Regions from separate parts of the Photobacterium sp. GB-1 genome, predicted to be linked through region 1. Evidence: predicted binding sites of a transcription regulator. Region 1 holds the regulator's gene; each other region holds the start of a gene.

Region 1 (6,845 bases):
TTGTAGCGCGACAAGCATTTCATCTGTCACTCGTTTGCCTGTTATTGTCATCGCTTCAGTGTAGGCCAACACAGCGCGTTCTTGAACTGTAAACAGCGTAGAGTGTTGCCAGTTGGCGAGTGCTTTAATTTTATCTTCTGAATCACAACGTTCGGCGAGCTTCATACCATTGGCATCAACACAAAAGGCACAATCGTTTAATTGTGAAACACGCACACAGACCAAAGATCGCATGACATCTTGAATCGGTGACTTCTTACGGTCGAGAAAACCAAAAAAACCTGCGACTAACCAAAATAAGACTGGTTTACGTCCCCATAGCTTTGCAGGGTTTAATACTTGACCATAGTGGTGAGCTTGAAGCCATAGCAAAGGCTTTACCCATAAAGAGTCAATTTTTTTGATCGAAATGCGCATGTTATTCCTTAAAAAACACCCTAAACATAGGGCTTATACGATCTTAGTCAGTAGCAGTAGTAAACATGTAGACCTTAACAACAGACATTGTATTTCATTTAATGATAAATATTTCTTTTTCTTCAATTGGTTGGTGAAAAAATCAGCAGGAGATAAGACAGTTTAAAGCGCCACGTTATTTATTAGTGAGAAGATGGGTTATTGGTCGTATTAGCAAATAATTAGGCATGGAATATAAATAAAGATAATTATCATTTATATAAATCAAGGAGTGCAAAACGGAGGGAATTAATTTAATGGCAAAAGTTTGTTATTATGCAATTAAACCAAATAAATATTGAATTTTATAAAGGAAGATAAGGATAATACGGAAATTATTTTTGAAAGGTATACTTAGAAATAAAAGAATGGGGCTCTTTTATTCCTAAGTATTTTATATTTAAGACAACTTATATTTTTAAGATAAGGCAGATAATAGTTCATTTCGACGTTGCTCAGGAATAACTGACCAATGTTGACCGCTAATTGCGCCTTCCAATGCCCAAAGCAATTCAATACTCAATGGACTTGTTTGTGATTCTTGAAGTGCTTTATATGCGCCAAGAGAGCCCACTGCTAGAAGTTGTTCAATAGTGTTTATGCCTGCTTTTTTCAGCATTCTTTCATTTGATAATCGTAGATTAGGTAAATCTTTAATTCGGTCAGGTACGCAACTCTCCTTTTCTTGCTTGTCTTTTTCTGCTGCATCCAGTGAATACCTACCTTGAGCTACAATCTTTGTGGGTTCATCCCACCATTGATCGGGTATTGCATAGTGCTTGGTTACAACAGGGAAGCCACGTTTTTTATAAACATAGGGTTCCAAGCCAGCTTGTTTGAATTCCTTTTCAGTTTCAGCATTTGCACGTAAGTGAAGTTTATCGTTCACAACTAATGCAAACATTGTATCACCAGAAAAAATGCCAAAACCGCCAAACATCGACCGTGATTTTATTGAACCAAAATGGTCAAATAATTTTAATGAATCTTTTAATATTGGTTTATCCATGCTTCTACTCGGTGAAAAAATATGAGTGTCACCTAAACATTAAGAGCGAGGAAATAGATTAATTAATCTACACATTGATACTGTCAATATATTGTTAAGTTTGTGTCATAATATTGTCGGTTCAATAATAATCCTTCGGTAACCCCGCTACCTTGAATTATTAACATAATTTTTAGGCCGGTGGTTTTGCGTCTTAATCTTTCAATTAATTTGCCAGTTCGTGACTATATAAAGTTATATTAAATAATACTTTTAATATTAAATCTAAGCTCTCAAAAATGTGATATTGGTTCAGGTATTTGTTCTTAGCTTATTTTAATAAGCTTTATAATTATAAATACTCATGATTGTTTTTTATAAGTAAAAAAAAAGCCAACAAGGTTAACTTATCGGCTTTTCCTTAACATAGAAAGATAAATTTTATTAGTTGAGATCTTTAACCGATTTTCTCTCAACAAGTTTAGGCGTCATTTCAAAGGTTTGACGCTCATGATTCTTGTCTTTCACACGCTCTAGCAAGATTTCGATGGCCTTTTTACCTAAACGACGTTTAGGCTGGTGGATAGTTGTTAGCGGTGGCGCAAAGTAGGGCGCAAGGTCAATGTTATCGTAGCCAATGATTGAGATATCATCAGGAACACGCAGACCTGCCTGTTCAAAGGTACTGATCAGAGCCATGGCCATAATGTCGTTAAAGCAGAAGATAGCAGTAGGGCGATCTTCCATTGCGATAAACTTATGAGCAGCTTCAACGGCTGACTCACACTCAAAGTCACCGTCAAGTAGCCAATTAGCATTAACAGTGAGATCTGCTTCTTTCATCGCTTTACGGAAGCCCTTTAGGCGCTCTTGACAAGTAGACTTATCAACTTGTCCAGATAAACAGCCAATTTTCTTATGGCCATTTTCAATAAGGTGCTTAGTCGCAATATAACCGCCGTTTTCAGCGTTATCTAGAATATTATCAGTATGTGGGCTTTCTGGGCCCCAGTCCATGATAACCATAGGAAGATCATTTTTACGCTCAAGTAAATCGAGCAACATTTGATCCAGATCGCTGCACATAACCAATAGGCCATCAACACGCTTTTCAGAAAGCATACGTAAGTAATCACGTTGTTTTTCTAAGTTACCTTCGGTGTTACATAAGATCAGCGTGTAGCCTGCACCATAACAATATTCTTCAACACCATGCACAACTTCGGCAAAAAATGGGTTAGTCGATTTAGTGACTAACATGCCGATAGTACGTGTTGTATTACATTTTAAGCTTCGCGCTACTGCACTTGGGGCGTAGTTAAGTTCATCTACTGCAGCCAAAACTTTTTGTTGCGTTGCTTCTGCAACAAAGCGTGTTTTATTAATCACGTGCGACACTGTAGTAGTTGATACACCTGCCATACGTGCAACGTCTTTAATGGTTGCCATATTTATTCTTCTTATCATGGTCAGATTAGGATCTGACAAAGGTTTTTGATACCAAATTGATTAATTACGTAGTCTATGGCTTACGAGTTCACTCGCAGAGATGAAGATCCTTTAGTTATTAGCTACTTAATTATTCAATTTGATACCGAATTATAGGGTGTTGCAATTATCATGGATCATAAACAACTAAAGCCGCAGTAAAATGCGGCATTAGAAGATAGAAACTATTTTTACACTAATTACACATGTAATCGCTTGCGATCACATTTTACTGTGTGTTTTGCGTTGTGCAATCTTTCTATTCAACTTGATTGAATTAATTGATCATTAACCGTAAAAACTCGATGTTTGTCATGCTAATAGCTTCAATTTATTGTGTATATCTAGTCATTAATAGATAAAACGTTAAAAAACAGAATGATTGGCTGATAAAAGATAAGGAAAATCACCACTTGGATGAGTATGAACACTGACAGGCCAACCATATAAGGTATCTATTACTTCAGGAGTAAGAACTTGTGTTGGCGTTCCGTCGGCTTTTATTTCTCCTTCGTTAAGGAAAATCATCCGATCAGTGTATTGGGCTGCAAGGTTTAAATCGTGCAATACCACAATTACAGCGGCGCCTTGTATAGCCATATTTTGGGCAATTTGTAAGGTGTGGTGCTGGTGGGCGAGATCGAGTGCTGAGGTGGGTTCATCTAACATCAAGATACATTTATCACCGGCTTTACTGAGTTGTGTTAAAACCCGGGCAAGGTGTACACGCTGTTTTTCACCCCCCGATAAGGTGGGGTAGAGACGTTTAGCTAAATTGTTAATATCAACGTATTGCATGCTTGATGCTGTTGCATCTTTCAGTTCAGGCGAAGTGAGCTGCAATGGAATTGCGCCTAGCTCGACAACTTCTTTCGCGGTAAAGGCAAACGATAATGCGCTATGTTGTGGAAGAACACCTAAGTGACATGCCAATTCTTCCCGAGCCCAATTATTAAGCGGTTGATCAAAGAAAGAAACCGTGCCTGATTTTGGCGTAATCTCACCACATAATACTTTTAACAGGGTACTTTTACCTGCACCGTTTGGCCCAAGTAATGCGGTGACTTCTCCTGCGTGAATATCAATATCAAGATGATTTAGCAGGACTTTATCACCGAATTGTAATGATAAGTCGCGAGCCTGAATAACACAGACTTTGTCGCTACTTGCTGTAAAATCGACCTTTTCTGAATGATTTAACGTCATGACATCTGACTCTTTTGATTAACTAATAAATAGATAAAGAAAGGCGCGCCTAACATGGCGGTGATGATCCCAACCGGCAGTTCTTGAGGCGAGAATGCGCTTCGAGCAATCATATCGGCAACCAAGAGGATTAATCCGCCAAGTAAAGCCGAAATTGGCAATAAGGTTCTATGATTTGGACCAGTTAGCATTCTCCCCACATGAGGAATAACCAAGCCAATAAAGCCAATCGGGCCACAAACGGCAACAGTCATACCCACTCCCGCAGCACATGTAATAATTAAATTACGTTTTAGTTTTTGGGTGTTAACCCCCATATGTCGAGCTTCAGCTTCGCCTAATAACAACGCGTTTAAATTACTGGTATGACGATAAAAATAGGTAAAGAGTAACCCGAATGTGCAATAGGCGAGAATAATGCCTGTCCATGTTGCACCAGCCAGTGAACCCATTGACCACAATGATAAATCACGTAAGGCTTGATCGTCGGCAACATAATTGAGTAACCCAAGCCCTGCGCCTGAAATTGCGGTTATCGCGACACCAGCGAGTAGCATGATCATCACCGATGTGCCGTTTTTATCTGTGCCTAAGCGATAAACTAAAACTGTGCTGATTGCGCCGCCAATAAAGGCAAAAATAGGCACAATAGCGAAGTTTAAAAGCTGAGGGAATGATGCGGTGAGAGGGGCAAATAAGACAATGGCCAATGCAGCACCTAAGCCTGCACCGCCAGTGATTCCGATGATCCCAGGATCTGCAAGCGGGTTGCGAAACAGTCCCTGTAGTACAGCGCCACATACAGCTAAAATTGCACCGATAGCAAAACAGAGAAGCGTACGTGGTAAACGAATTTGATGGATCACTAGGCTGACATGTTTAGCAAGTTCATGATCACCGGGTAATAGTGCTAACAAACTTTGTTTATAACTGATCGCCATAGGACCTATAACAATAGAAGAAAGCCCTGTAAAAATAAGTAAGGCGATACTTATTATATAAATATGATGGGCTGAGAAGCGTTTTGCATACATGTAACAACAACCTTACGCACGAATAAATAGGGAAGATAGAGGCGTAATTTAAGGATAAATAGCCTGATTAAGCTTTAAAGCTTCATTAACACTCTCGAGTCCTAAACCACCAATGAGCGCAGTACTTTTTATTGTGAGTAATGCATTATTTGTTGCAGCCGGTGTTGCGGCAATTAATGGCATTTGGGCAATAAGATCTTGCATGTTTTTGATCTTGCTAGCTGTACGTGTGCTCAACAAAATAATATCTGGTTGCATGGTAACCAGCGCTTCACCAGAAATAGGCTTGTAGTTACTGATTGATGTTGCAGCAGGGTTTTTAGCACCAGCAAGTGTAATGATGCTATCTGCAGTAGTATTACTTCCTGCAATGTTAATTGGGCGACCATCATGGATCATTAAGAACAAGACTTTTTTAGGAGTCTTAATATTGGCTGTTGCAGTATTAATTTTATCTAGCTGAACATTAAGCTTTTGTTTTAGCTTTTCAGCACGATCTTGATGATCAGTGAGTTTAGCAATCTGATCAATACGTGTAAGCAAATCTTTGACGGTTTCCCCTGAGTTAACAATATCAATTTCAACACCTGATTGCTCAAGTAGGTTAAGTGTACTTTGTGGCCCCATTTCATTAGAACCAACAAGGTGAGTCGGGGATAAAGACATTAAGTTCTCAGCTGAAAGCTGGCGGTGATAACCCACTTTAGGGGTTGATTTCTCCACTAATCCTTTACTTGTTAGATCAACGGCGACGACTTGATCATTAGCATCTAAGGCGTTAATGATTTGAGTAACTGAAGCACCAGCACTGATGATTTTATTTTTCTCAGTTGCTGAGTCCGTACTTGCTTGCGCGTAGCTACTAAGTCCTAACACCAGCGTCAATAAAGAGGTTTTTAATAGAGAGAGTTTATGCATTGTTTGATTCTTCCATAAGTAGCTGAGTCGCTTTGATATTATTTTCTTGCAAGAAGGCGAGTAATTTGAGCATTTGTTCAACAGAGGCTGCTTTATCTGCACCAATCACAACAGGTTTCGTTGGGTTAGTTTTCACTTCTTGTAACAAGGCTGTTTTGAAGTCATCCCATTGATTGATATTTTTACCTTGCAGTGCCCAATAAGGTGCTTCTGATACTAAATTAATAGCAATAGGATCGGCTTGGGTTGTCTGTAATGTTTTGGTTGCTGTTTGTGGTAAATCGACATCGAGGGCTTTAATTTTCACTGTGGCTGTTAACAGTAAAAACACCATGACAATAAAAATAATATCCAGTAATGGAGTCAGGTCTGGATTCATTTCCTCAGTTTGGAAAACGCTACTGTTGGCTTTGATCATGATGCAGTCCCATTAACGGCAGGGTTTTGTTCGCAGGTATCACAGGCTGATGTTTTCCCGTTTTCAGCGTCAACATTCATTCCTTCAAGCCAAAGATTACAACGGTTTAAACTGTGTTCTAGTTTAGCCGTAACATTATCAGCCCATAGCCCAAGTAGTTGTGCACCAGTAATGGCAGGAAGTGCGATGATCAAACCAGCAGCTGTTGTTCGCATAGCAAGACCAAGACCGTCAGCAAGATCGCTGGGAGTCACAGAGCCTGTTGAATGGGAAATACCGGTAAACATATCAATTAAGCCAAGCACTGTACCGAGTAAACCAAGTAACGGACTAATAA
Region 2 (6,845 bases), on a different contig from region 1:
AGGTTTTCGCCAAGCATGCCTATCTCATCTTCGCCTGTTGTTGCAATTTTTACATTAAGATCGCCTTTTGCAACCGCGTATAAATCTTTACTTAATAAATTTAAGCGATTCACAATACCGTTACCGACAAGGTAAACCGAGAGAAAAATAGTGAGTATGATAGTAATAAAGACAACGCCAAATAACATGGTGTTACTCAGAAAAATAGCGCTATGTGTTTCATCATTTAGTTTTTTAAGAGAGTTATCTGCATGTTCAACCAATGTTTGGATCATTTCTTCTTGCTGATAGAGGCGCTGTTTAATATCCAGCTTAGCTCGGTCTATTTGCAACCCTAAAACGACATCCCGCTTTAGTTGTTGTTCGAGTTGACCACCTGGTTTTAAGATTGTGGTAAATCTCTCTAATAATTGGCGAAATGGAACGGCTGAAGGATAATTACTAATATTCTTACTAATAGCATTAAGCTCGGTAATTTTATGACCAATAAAATTAAAGGCGTTTTCAATGTCTCTATTTTTGCGTTGTTGAACGATCTCTTCGACTAATTGATGAAGCTCATTTTCTTTAATGGTGATCGATTGAATTAATGAGAATTCATTCATAACGTTGTTAACAACATCAAGTTGAACGGCGTCTTTTTTAATTCCGTGACGGTTCATGTTATTGAGTTTCCACTCAACTTCTTGGCGTAGTGGTGTCAGTTCATCAATAAGATCGTGATGGATCCATTTTAAGCTGTTTTCTGTCTGCTTTAAGGTAAACAAGCCACTATTTCTCTGTTGTAACAGTGTTGTGTAATTATCTATTTGTTTAACAAGGGTTTGTTGACCTGATTTTATTGCGGGGTAATAGTGTAGGTTAGCAATGTTATTAATGGCTAAGCTTATATTATCGAGAATATGTGTGATTTTGTTTTTAATGGTTTCATGCTTGAGCGGGTTGGTATTTTGGCCCAAGTTATTCAATGTTGCCTGTAGCTCAGCGGTGTTGCGTTCTAACTGATAACTTGCCTGTAAGGTTGGCATATTGTTATCTGTAATCGTTTCAATTTGTGTGCTGAGTTTTTCCCAGTTGATGACAGCAATAAGGCTGACTGTAATGGTGAGAAATGCCATCAAAATAATCGCCATAATAAGGCGACTACCAATGGTTTTCTTGTTGATATAGCGGATCATTGCAATGCCGGATTCCCGTTAATAATCTTTTGGCTTAATGCGATGGCTTGCTCAAGTTGTGCTGCCATTTTTCCCCGCCATTGCTGTCTAAAATAATCAACTTGCGGGTTATCTCTAAATAGCGGTAACTCATGATATATCTTATTTTTTAAATCATCTACGCCAATCGGTGAGGTAGAAGCTAAGTGTTTCGCATGAAGAAAATCAGCATGTTGTTGTTTTGTTAGTTTATTTGATGAAGCTTCAATCGAATGCAGCAATTGCCATACTTGGTTAAGTTGAGGAAGTTGACTACTAATCGTTTGTTCAAAAAGGTGCTTTACTAAGCCTGAACGTTGCTGAATGACATCGTAATCTAGCGATGCAACATTAAACGTTTTTTTAATAAACTCATCTCGGCCAATATCACCATTATTGGCGAGTTGCCCGTCAATTGTTAATTTGGTTTGGCATTCTTGTGAAAGTAATAAACTCACAAAATCTCTCGAAAATTGTGAATGGTGGCTGTTTTTTACCATGGCTACATAATGGGGTAATAAAGCGCTTTGTGGTTGATAGCTAAAATCAACAAATGAAAATTGTTTTTTATAAGTGTGTGCATATCTATCAACAACCGGCCCTATTCCAATTAAACCGCGAGAGATAGCCTCACTGAGTGAAAACGCACTGGTTTCCACTGACGCTAGGTTTCCTCCAATTTGATAGAGCAATCGCCAACCTTCAACCCAGCCATATTGCTGCAATATATTTTCAATCATTAAATGGGTGGTATCTGAACGATAAGGACTGCTAATACTAATGTGACGATAGTAATAAGGTTTTATCAAATCCTTTAATCGGCTAGGAATTGGTAACTTATTCTTATTTAAATAGTTATTGTTCCACAGTAATCCGAATCCTGTGTGGCCGAAGGAAAAAACATTACGTGAAAGTTGCTGAGGCGTTTTTCTAATTGTAGTTTCATGAAGCGGTAATAACTTTTGGCTATTGATTAGAGGCTGGAAGAAGGTTGGTGATGATGAAATGATAATATCAATATCATGGTTGTTCTGTTGCAATAACCGAAGCCCTGATTCTTCACGTCGTACAATGACTCTAACTTCGCTTTCTGGATACTGCTGTTTAAATTGTTTAACGATCGGGTTTAGTACAGATTCTGAAAATGTCGTTAGAACGATTAAATTCTGAGTCGGTTGGGCAAGTACTGGCGTGGCGAAAAAAAAGAGGAAGGAAAAGAAGCGTACCATGTTAATCCGTAATCCCTAGCGTATCTCGACTAAATTTTTATACTTTTAGATAATTAGGAATGTAGCTATACCATTTAGTAACAATTCATGCCTTATATCAATAGCAATTTACGGTATAGTTCACAAAAAAGAGGTGTATATGGTATGTTATGAGCGTTTTATAGCTATTAATCGGGACAAAGGTAAATATATCATGCCATAAAAAAACCGAGCATAGACTCGGTTTTTTAGGGCTGAATGAAAATTTACGCTGTGATTATTTGCTGAATTTCGTTGCAAGATAAATGGTATTGGCGTGGACAGTTGCGCCATACTTTTAGCATACGTTGGTATTTTTCTAGCATTGGGACTTGGCTATTGAAGCGATGTTCTGTTTTCTCAAATTGAGGATATAAACCTTCATCATCAACGAGGAAGCGGACGTAATGCACAAGCTGTGCTTCAGTGGCAGCATCAAAACCAAGGAATTGTAATCGGCGTTGATCAATATCTTTGGCACCATCGCAACGACAATCTTCAAGATTAAACGATTCTTGGAGAGCGTGGTACATCTCCATAAAATCGATAACTTGACGGCAATCATCTTCAGGTAAATCACCAAAGTCTTTATCTAGTTCACGCATTTGTAATGAATAGCCACGTTCAACAATGGTTTGAAGGCGACGATAATGTGCTGCGTTTTCAGGTGTCAGTTTTGACATCAAGTAGTACTGATTAGATAAAATTAAGCGTTGAGCGTGGGTCATTTCCATTTGAGTTAGCCTCATTAATATTTTATTTTCTGCCATTGAGAGTAGCAGGTTAGGTATAAAATAAATTGATCTGACACCATATGGGCATCTTTTTTTGTTACAGTATATTATTAAAAATGAAAAGCCATATTTATTTTAAGGTCTTTTTTTTTTGGTTATTGTCGAGTGATATCGTTAAAGTAATATAGCTATCTCTGTATTCGGGCAAGTATAAGATAGCGTCGTTTAACAGGTTGTTATTGCATGCGTTAAGCAACAACAACCTTTTATTGTTAACCTTTAGCCGTTGTTAGCTTAAGCCGATAATATTGCCATTCTCATCGATATCAAGATTCATAAATGCGGGCTTTTCAGGTAACCCTGGCATTGTCATTACATTGCCGCATAAAGCATAAATAAATCCAGCTCCTGCACACAATTTTAATTCACGTACTGGGACGGTAAAGCCTTTTGGTGCCCCTTTAATACTAGGGTCGGTTGAAATAGATAGCGGTGTCTTTGCCATACAAATAGCCAGCTCATCAAACCCTAGAGCTTTAAATTTGACTAATTGTTGCTGAGCTACCTCTGATAACGCTACATGACTAGCCCCATATCCTACTTCAGCCACAGCCATTATTTTTTCTTCTAATGGCTGGTTTAGTTGATATAAAGGAGTGAAGTTTGCTTTATGTTGGCAGGCTTTTACCACACACTCTGCGAGTTTAATCGCCCCTTCACCGCCTTTACCAAAGGCTTCACTGATAGCAACGTCTACAAAAGTGTCAAAGCTCTCTGCTTTGATCATTGCTTGTAGTTGCGCTAATTCCTCATCTGTATCTTGTGGGAAACGGTTAATAGCGACAACAACGGGAACACCATAACGGGCGGCATTACTGATATGCCATTTTAGGTTTTCAAACCCTGCAACCAGCGCATCATTGTCTTTGGCAAAAATACCGTCAGGTAAAGCGTGTCCTGGACGTAAATCATAAAGACCAGAGTTGGCTTTTAAGCCACGCAATGTTGCCACAACAACGGCACAGTCAGGGCCTCTTTTTGCTTGCTGGGCTTTAATATTACAGGCTTTTTCAAATCCCATATCAGAGCCAAAGCCACCTTCAGTAATGGTGAAGTCACTGAGTTTTAATGCGATTTTGTCTGCAATAATAGATGAATTTCCGTGCGCGATATTGGCAAAAGGACCTGCGTGGATAAGAGTGGGTACGCCTTCTAACGTTTGCATTAGGGTGGGCTCAATGGCATCGCAGAGAGTGACAGTCATGGCTCCTGCTACTTGCAGATCTTCTGTAGTAACAGGATTACCATCAAGATCATAAGCGACGACAATACGGCCAATGCGTTTACGCATATCATGGAGATCATCGGCAAGTGCTAAAATAGCCATGAGTTCAGAGGCGGCTGTGATATCAAAGCCGTCATGGCGCTCTAAACCATTAATGGTTTTATCTGGTTCATTTTGACCGATGGTGATCATTCTCAAAGCACGATCATTATGATCCATCACGCGTTTCCAAGTGATGTTATTAATGTCGATACGTAGCGCAGGTAATCCAGTTTTTTCACTGAATAGATCATAACCTAAACGTGATTCATGATATAAGCGAGCATCAATTGCAGCAGCTGCAAGGTTATGCGCTGCCGTAACCGCATGAATATCACCCGTAAGATGAAGGTTTAGCTTATCCATTGGTGCGACTTGGCTATAACCGCCGCCCGCTGCGCCACCTTTTACGCCAAAGACAGGTCCCATTGACGGCTGTCGAATACAAGCCATTACTGAGCGATCAATTTTTGCTAACCCTTGTGCTAAACCAATTGTTGTAACGGTTTTTCCTTCTCCTAGTGGGGTTGGTGTAATCGCAGTAACGACCACCAGTTTCCCTTCTGCTTGATCCGATAACCGATTCAAAATGGCAGGTTTTATTTTTGCTTTTAATGAACCTTGCGGTGTCAGTTCCTGTGGTTGAATACCCGCTTTTTTGGCAATGCCTTCAATCGGAGAGAGTAGGGTGTCACGGCAAATATCGATGTCGCTTTTCATATAGGCTATATCCTCACAGTGGAAATCATGCGTATCTGCGTGATATTGATGGTGTTGGTTTTAAATACTATAGATAAAGATGTATATAGTGACGCAATCGTTTGCTTTTCTTTTATACCATCATTTTATCATGGTTAATTTTATTTTTGTTGTTATAAATTGCTGCTGTTTTTGGTTGCGTTTTGTACCGTATATAAGATTTATTGAATGCGTTTTAGAGATAGGTAATAAAAGAATAAGAAAGTGGTTATTTAGTCACTAGAGCAGAAGCAGTATATCGATATATAGAGTAGAAGTATGAAGATGAATTTGGTGAATACTGTAAACTCTGGTTGCAATATTGGCTGTGTGTTTATTCATCATTACACTTTAAAATTTGATATATATCAAAATCATTAAAAATATTAAAGGAAGCTATCAATGAACGAGCCAGTGACTACGTTGAAACATACAGCACCACTTTCGATTGGCATTATGTTATTTTTTATCACCTTTTTGACGATTATTTTGCCATTATCCCGTTAAGATAGTTACCGTTTAACACGTATTAAAAAGCGAGCTAATGCTCGCTTTTTGTATTTTTTGTTGAGTGGATTAGTACATCACTTTATGGCCATAACTAGAAAGGATTTCTTTAATCGCTTCCATGGTTTCTTTTTTCGGTGGTTTCACACCGGCTAACGGGTATTCAAAGCCCATAGCTTCCCACTTGTGCTCACCGAGTTGATGGTAAGGAAGTAGTTCGATCTTCTCGATATTGTCCATATCTTTTATGAACTCACCAAGTTGATGTGCAGAATGTTCGTCATCGGTGTAACCCGGAACAACAACATAACGGATCCAAGTTTTTTGACCGCGTTGGTGCAGGTAACGAGCAAAGTCGAGTACGCGTTTATTGGAAACACCAACCAGATTTTGGTGAACACCATCATCCATTTGCTTAAGATCTAGCATCACAAGATCCGTTGCGTCTAACACTTCATCAACCACATCAGTATGTTTGCGAATATAACCGTTGGTATCTAAGCAGGTATGGATCCCTTCAGCTTGCGCAGCACGGAAAAAGTCACGAACAAATTCAGGTTGAAGCATTGCTTCGCCACCAGAAGCAGTAACACCGCCGCCAGATGAATTCATAAAGTGACGGTATGATTTCGCTTCATGCATAAGTTCGTCTACCGTAGCTTCACGACCACCATGAGTATCCCATGTATCACGGTTATGACAGTACTGACAGCGCATTAAGCAACCTTGCAGAAAAACAATAAAACGGATACCAGGTCCATCGACGGTTCCGCAAGATTCAAATGAGTGAATACGACCTATTGCTGACATTGATTACTTCTCCGCATGCTGCGTTTATTTGAGTGTTATTTTATTACAAACCACTAGGGTATTGTAGCGAAATATCGGGATGGAAATTAGGGGTATTCTCTTATTTTGTGTCAATTTATCGCTAACTTATAAAAATTTGGAGAGATGACTTTATTGGTAATAGATATGTTGTAATTATTAAAAAATCTGCATTGAGTCGATAAACAATAGCGAGGCTTGTGGGGAATATATGTAGACATAAAAAAACCGGCCATTAAGACCGGTTTTTATCAGGAAACAAGTTTCCTAC
Region 3 (6,845 bases), on a different contig from region 1:
ACAATCAGCAGATAACTATGTGCGACTCAAAAATGAGTACCTTTGCGAAGAACTTCCGCTGTAAATAAAAAGAAGCCTTATCTAACGATAAGGCTTCTCGATAATTATTTGAGTGACTTAGCCAATAACGATATCACCATTATCGTCAAAACATTCATCTTCAATCATTTCTTCAGCCAACTCTTCAAGATCAAAACGCAATGAAGAAAACTCAGCGAGGATATCAGCTTCGTTATTTAAGGCTTTACCACTGTGCTGTTGTAGCCAGTTTAAGGTTACCCAACAGATGATCAGTGCGCCGCCTTGCTGAGCAGGGAAGTTAACGGCTTGGCGAACAGCATCCCATGATTGAATATCTGAAAATAGAATATCTTGGTTCATTACTTTTACTCTTGTAAAGTTCGGCGCAACTCACGTTGTACTTGTTTAGCTCCCGGACGAAGCCCGCGCCATAACATAAAGCTTTCAGCAGCTTGTCCAACGAGCATTCCTAACCCATCTAACACCTTTACTGCGCCATGCTCTTTCGCCCAACCATTAAAAGAGGTTATTGCTGAGCCATACACCATGTCATAGCACGTGGTATTCGTACCAATCACCGTTGGAGATATCGCTGGCACATCTCCAGATAGGCTGGCTGACGTTGAGTTGATGATCACATCAAAGGTTTGGTTTTCGAGTTCGGCGTGCTCTAGTGCAATAACATTACCGTAAGAAGAAAACAGCTCTGCCAATTGTTTTGCTTTGCTTACTGTGCGGTTGGCTATAACCAATTGTTTAGGTTGCTGTGCTAATAATGGTAAAAGCACACCACGAGCAGCACCACCGGCACCTAACAATAAGATGCGTTGATCTTTTAATTCGACCTGTTGATTGATCAGATCTTGAACAAGGCCTTCACCATCAGTGTTATCACCTAATACACCGCCGTCATCCAATTTCTTAAGTGTATTTACGGCACCAGCCAAGCGAGCACGTTCAGTTAGCTTGGTCGCATATTGATAAGCTTGCTCTTTAAATGGCACCGTAATGTTACAACCTTTACCACCATCATTAAAAAACATATCTGCCGCTTGCACAAAACCATCAATGGCAACAAGTTGACTGGTATATGTCATCTGTTGACTTGTTTGACGGGCAAATAAGGTATGAATGAATGGAGATTTACTTTGTCCGATTGGGTTACCAAATACGACGTACTTATCCATATACGAATTCTCTCTTTATATTAAGAAGGCTCTATCACTCCGTGATCTGAGCTCAATAATTGATTACCACTCTCGTGGTTTTAAATAATCTTGATACAGTCGCGCTTCTGCTGAATTGGGCTCTGGTTCATAGCAGTACTCCCAACGTGCTAATGGTGGCATCGACATTAAAATAGATTCCGTTCTTCCGCCACTCTGTAAACCAAACAAAGTGCCACGATCATAAACCAAATTAAATTCGACATAACGTCCACGACGGTATAACTGAAACTCCCGTTCACGTTCACCATAGGGTAGATAATAACGCTGTTGTACTATCGGCATGTAGGCATTGATAAAGCCATTACCTACCGCTTGCATATAAGCAAAACTCTTATCAAATCCCCATTGATTGAGATCATCAAAGAATAGACCGCCTATACCGCGGGTTTCATTACGGTGCGGTAAGAAGAAGTATTTATCACACCATGCTTTGTGCTGTTGATAAACATCATCACCAAACGGCGCACACAACTGTTTAGCTGTATCATGCCAGTGTTGGCAATCTTCTTCGAAAGGATAGAACGGGGTAAGATCAAAGCCACCACCAAACCACCAAACCGGAGCTTCACCGTCTTTTTCTGCGATAAAGAAGCGAACATTGGCATGAGAGGTTGGCACATAAGGGTTGCGAGGGTGAATAACCAATGACACGCCCATCGCTTCAAAACGACGACCTGCTAATTCTGGGCGATGTGCTGTTGCAGAAGCTGGCATTTCAGCACCATAAACATGAGAAAAATTCACACCTGCTTGCTCGAAGATTTCGCCATCACGTAATACACGACTACGACCACCGCCACCTTCTTCACGCTGCCATTGGTCTTGTTCAAACGCGACGGTTGTTTCTTGTTGCTCTAATGCTTGGCAAATACGATCTTGTAAATCCAACAAAAAGGCTTTAACTGCACTTTTATCTACTTGGCTATCCATACTCTTTATCCCTTACCCTTGACGGAAGATATTGCCATTAAGCGCATCACGTATCTCGGAAGGATTGGTACGTCCGCCTGTTTCACCTTGCAAGATTGCAGCTAAACAATGCCCTAACTGTTGTTCAACCTCTTGCGCTGTTCGACCTGGCTCTTGGCCTGTTAAATTTGCGCTGGTTGAGGTAATAGGTTTACCAAACTCCAAACATAAGCGTTGCACGAGTGGATGATCACTCACACGTACCGCAATCGTAGTAAATTGCCCCGTTAAAAACGAGGGAACATTAGGCTTAGTCGGCATTACCCAAGTCACAGGCCCTGGCCATGTTGCCATCACGGTTTGCTTTTGTTGTTCGGTCAATTGGTTTTCATCAATATATGACAGCAGCTGATCGTAATTCGCCGCGATCAAAATTAAGCCCTTTTCCACTGGGCGTTGTTTGATCGCTAATAGTTTTTCAACCGCTTCTTGATTATCCGGATCACAGCCGACACCAAACACCGCTTCGGTTGGGTACCCGATCACTTCACCTTGCTTTAAAGCTGCGACGACTTGAGCAAAATTCTCCACAGTATCCTCATTATTTGTTCAGCAAATATTGTTGTTTTACTTTCTCAATTTCATTCTACCTACTCCTTAGTCACAACTCCATGCTCGGTTATAAGACAGTCAATATTCATGACGCAAACGTTTTCCTTTGAGCTAAATCACCGTATAATGCAGCCATCAACACGATGTTAAGTTATGACCTGAAGGAGAATGAGATGAAAGTTGGAATTATCATGGGTTCAAAATCTGATTGGCCAACCATGCAACATGCGGCTGAGATGCTTGATCGTTTCAATGTTCCTTATGAGACAAAGGTCGTTTCGGCTCACCGCACGCCACATTTATTAACCGAATACGCTGAAAGTGCACAAGAGCGTGGCATTAAAGTGATCATCGCTGGTGCTGGCGGTGCAGCTCACTTACCGGGGATGACAGCGGCTTTCACTAGCGTGCCTGTATTAGGCGTACCAGTGCAATCACGTGCACTAAAAGGAATGGATTCATTGCTTTCTATCGTTCAAATGCCCAAAGGTATTGCTGTTGGTACCTTAGCAATTGGTGATGCAGGGGCTGCCAATGCAGGTCTCTTAGCCGCACAAATTATCGGCACTCAAGATGAGCAAGTACTGGCCGCTATTGATGCTTTCCGCAAAGAGCAAACAGAAACGGTATTAAGCAACCCAAATCCAGCAGAGGATGCATAATGAATAATGTGCTAGTCCTTGGTGCTGGCCAACTTGCCCGTATGATGGCACTGGCTGGCGCTCCTCTTAACATCAATGTGATCGCTTATGATGTAGAGAGTGATAAAGTGGTTCATCCTCTTACCCAACAAGCAATGTCGAACTCGCTCGTTGAAGCGATTAATGACGTTGATGCGATTACTGCCGAGTTTGAACATATTCCTCACGATATTTTAGATATTTGTGCTGCCAGCGAGAAGTTCTTCCCAACGCCAGAAGCAATCAAAGCCGGTGGCGATCGTCGTCTAGAAAAAGCGTTATTAGATAATGCTGGCGTGCGCAATGCTAAATACCATGAAATCACTGAACGTGCAGATCTTCTTACTGCAATTGAAAAAATCGGGTTACCACTGGTGTTAAAAAGTGCATTAGGTGGCTACGACGGTAAAGGGCAGTGGCGCTTAAAAGAAAGCGCACAGATTGATGATATTTGGCCTGAAATGGCGCAATGTATTGCTGATTCTCCTAATCAGGCTATTGTTGCTGAGCAATTTATTCCTTTTCAACGCGAAGTATCATTGATTGGTGCCCGTAATCGCAGTGGTGATATTCAGGTATTTAACTTAACTGAGAATGTCCATACTGATGGCGTACTGAGTTTATCAACTGCGATTGTGGGTGATTCACCACTGCAAGCGCAAGCCGATAACATGTTCCGTGCCGTCGCTAATAGCCTTGATTATGTCGGCGTGTTAGCTATCGAGTTTTTCGATCTCGATGGCGAACTACTGGTAAACGAAATCGCACCACGGGTTCATAACTCAGGCCACTGGACACAGCAAGGTGCAGAAACATGTCAGTTTGAAAACCACTTACGCGCGGTATGTGATTTTCCTCTTGGTAGTACTCAACTCATTCGTCCAAGTGCGATGATCAATATCTTAGGTTTAGATAGCATTCCTGATGCGGTTTATGCCCAAGAAGGTTGCCATGTACACTGGTACGGTAAAGAAAAACGAGCAGGGCGTAAAATGGGGCACATTAACGTGTGTGCTGATACACCAGAGCAATTGCAGTATCGTTTGATCATGTTATCAAGCTTGCTGGATGAGAAGGATTTCCCCGCACTGCCGCGTTAATATTTACTCCAATTTAAAAAGCCTGCGTCTGAGCAGGCTTTTTTTATGCTGTTTTATCAACACTATCAGGATCTTGATAAGCATGGCACTTTCTATCTGCACATTGCAGTTTCACACCACTGGCTAATTTCTTTTCAATTAGCAAACCAAAGCCACATTGTAGGCACGTACCGACAACGGGTTTGTTATTCACAGCAAAGCGACAGCTTGGATACTGATCACAGGCGTAAAACACTTTGCCATAACGGGATTTACGCTCAGTTAAATGGCCTTTATGACATTCAGGACATCCAACATCGGTATTCTCTGCTTTCTTTTCCGTTGAGGCTAAATAGTGACAAGCAGGGTATGCTGAACACCCAATAAACATTCCATAACGACCTTGGCGTAATACCAATGGGCTCTCACATTCAGGACAAGGCATATCGAGCTCTTTCACTACATGTCCATCGTTGTGATTTAATGGCTGAATATAGTCACAACTCGGATAATGATCGCAACCAAGAAAAGGACCACGCTTACCAAATCGCATCACTAATTCGCCACCACATTGTGGGCACGGTGTATGTGATAACGCCTGCTCATGGGCAGAGAATAAAGGTGGGTTATTGGTTGTCATTACTGCTCGCTTAAAAAGGAATATCGCGTTTTACACGCTATCGCGACAAATAGCATAGATACAATAACGGGCCACTTTAAGGCCCGCTAATTTTAATGCACTGCACCGTCTTCCGCACCGTATAGCAACTCTTCCATCTGGCTATACGCTGTTTCATTACCGGGGGCATTAAACAGCACCATTAAGATAATCCACTTCAAATCATCTAATGAAAATTCATTGGTATCGAGCTCCATGATCCGATCAATCACCATTTCACGGGTATCGGCATTTAGCACATGGATTTGCTCAAGATACATCAAGAAACCGCGACAAGTGACATCCATACGGATCATCTCTTGCTCGGTATACACACGCATTGATGTTGCTGCGCAGTTATTTACATAAGGAGTATGTTCAGTTTCTTGTAACGCTGCGAGTTGTTCTAACCAATTAAGCGCTTTATAAATATCATCTTGATGGAACCCAGCACGAATTAACTCTTCGGAAAGTTCATCTTGATCAAACATCAACTCAGCATCACTTTGGATGTAAGTTTCAAACAGGTACATAAGAATGTCCATCATGACTAGCTCCTCCTCGTTCTGACATAACCACCAGGTACTGCACTGACCAGGTCCAGTAATTCCAACTCTAAAAGTTGGGTTAATACTTCATGGACAGGCTGTTCACAGCGTTCAGCAACTACATCTACGGGTGTTGCTTCGGTGCCTACGTTAGCCAACAGAGCTGGAAATGGCAATTCTTCATTTTCAGGTTGTGGAAAAGGCAAGCCTATTTGGTTATTTATTGCGCACTCAGTTAAGGTTCCGACTTCATTAAAGATATCTGCGGGGCTTTCTACCAGTTTAGCACCAGATTTTATCAATGCATTACAGCCTCGACTTTGCGCATTATAGATAGAGCCTGGAAGGGCAAACACTTCTCGTCCTTGCTCTAACGCATAACGCGCAGTAATCAATGAGCCGCTTTTTTCTGCCGCTTCAACTACCAATACGCCTGTCGACAATCCACTGATCACTCGATTGCGACGCGGAAAGTTTTGTGGACGAGGTTTTTCATCAGGCCAAAACTCTGAAACCAATGCCCCTTGCTCTACAATCTCATTCGCTAACTGACGATGGCGAGCAGGATAAATCTGATCTAAACCAGAGCCTAACACCGCAACGGTAGCGCCGCCGGACTTCAATGCCCCCAGATGAGCTTGTCCATCAATTCCTAAAGCAAGTCCGCTGGTAACCACATACTCCGCTTGCCCTAGTGCATACCCGAAATTAAATGCCGCCTCTCTACCATCAATGGAAGCGGCGCGACTACCAATAATCGCCACTTGTGGTTGAGCTAGATAAGCGACCTCACCACGGACAAATAACAGTGGCGGTGGAGATGATATTTGTTTCAGTAAATAAGGGTAAGCAGGAGAATCTAGAGTCAAAATATGTTGATCCGGATGTTGCTGCCAACGCAACGCTTGATCGATACGCTGTTGGTTGGGGGAAATAATCGCTGTGGCTTGTTGGTGAGTCAAACCTAGCTGACACAACTGATCAAATGAAGAGCCAACACATTGTTGCGCCGAAACATGACGCAAGAGTTTATTAATGCGATGACCACCTAAATACGGGGTCATCGCTAATACTAACCATGGGTAGAGTGATTCACTCATGAGATCTTA

Evidence for each region. Region 1 encodes PurR, which represses purine synthesis genes. Its sites were predicted from a motif close to TNANGNAAACGTTTNCNTNA; they were not measured.
Region 2: C9J45_RS07730 (formate--tetrahydrofolate ligase) is a predicted target of PurR. The motif match lies at 5,311-5,330, and genes of this name have one in related genera.
Region 3: purE (5-(carboxyamino)imidazole ribonucleotide mutase) is a predicted target of PurR. The motif match lies at 2,860-2,879, and genes of this name have one in related genera.

The regions. Positions count from the first base shown of each region.
Region 1 covers NZ_PYOB01000014.1:37,731-44,575, reverse strand. The annotation lists gene C9J45_RS13920 (carboxymuconolactone decarboxylase family protein) at 1-417, opposite strand, end outside; gene C9J45_RS13915 (TfoX/Sxy family DNA transformation protein) at 875-1,465, opposite strand; cyclic di-GMP riboswitch class I at 1,600-1,690, opposite strand; gene purR (HTH-type transcriptional repressor PurR) at 1,889-2,893, opposite strand; gene C9J45_RS13905 (heme ABC transporter ATP-binding protein) at 3,299-4,138, opposite strand; gene C9J45_RS13900 (iron ABC transporter permease) at 4,135-5,172, opposite strand; gene C9J45_RS13895 (hemin ABC transporter substrate-binding protein) at 5,221-6,090, opposite strand; gene C9J45_RS13890 (biopolymer transporter ExbD) at 6,083-6,508, opposite strand; gene C9J45_RS13885 (MotA/TolQ/ExbB proton channel family protein) at 6,505-6,845, opposite strand, start outside.
Region 2 covers NZ_PYOB01000005.1:117,565-124,409, forward strand. The annotation lists gene C9J45_RS07715 (ATP-binding protein) at 1-1,178, opposite strand, end outside; gene C9J45_RS07720 (ABC transporter substrate-binding protein) at 1,175-2,425, opposite strand; gene C9J45_RS07725 (YfbU family protein) at 2,671-3,177, opposite strand; gene C9J45_RS07730 (formate--tetrahydrofolate ligase) at 3,467-5,221, opposite strand; gene pflA (pyruvate formate lyase 1-activating protein) at 5,816-6,556, opposite strand.
Region 3 covers NZ_PYOB01000019.1:826-7,670, forward strand. The annotation lists gene C9J45_RS15975 (gamma carbonic anhydrase family protein) at 1-64, shown strand, start outside; gene C9J45_RS15980 (DUF1488 domain-containing protein) at 118-381, opposite strand; gene aroE (shikimate dehydrogenase) at 387-1,208, opposite strand; gene hemF (oxygen-dependent coproporphyrinogen oxidase) at 1,272-2,180, opposite strand; gene C9J45_RS15995 (L-threonylcarbamoyladenylate synthase) at 2,193-2,750, opposite strand; gene purE (5-(carboxyamino)imidazole ribonucleotide mutase) at 2,945-3,433, shown strand; gene C9J45_RS16005 (5-(carboxyamino)imidazole ribonucleotide synthase) at 3,433-4,551, shown strand; gene C9J45_RS16010 (topoisomerase DNA-binding C4 zinc finger domain-containing protein) at 4,595-5,170, opposite strand; gene C9J45_RS16015 (DUF494 family protein) at 5,263-5,736, opposite strand; gene dprA (DNA-processing protein DprA) at 5,739-6,836, opposite strand; gene C9J45_RS16025 (LysM peptidoglycan-binding domain-containing protein) at 6,843-6,845, opposite strand, start outside.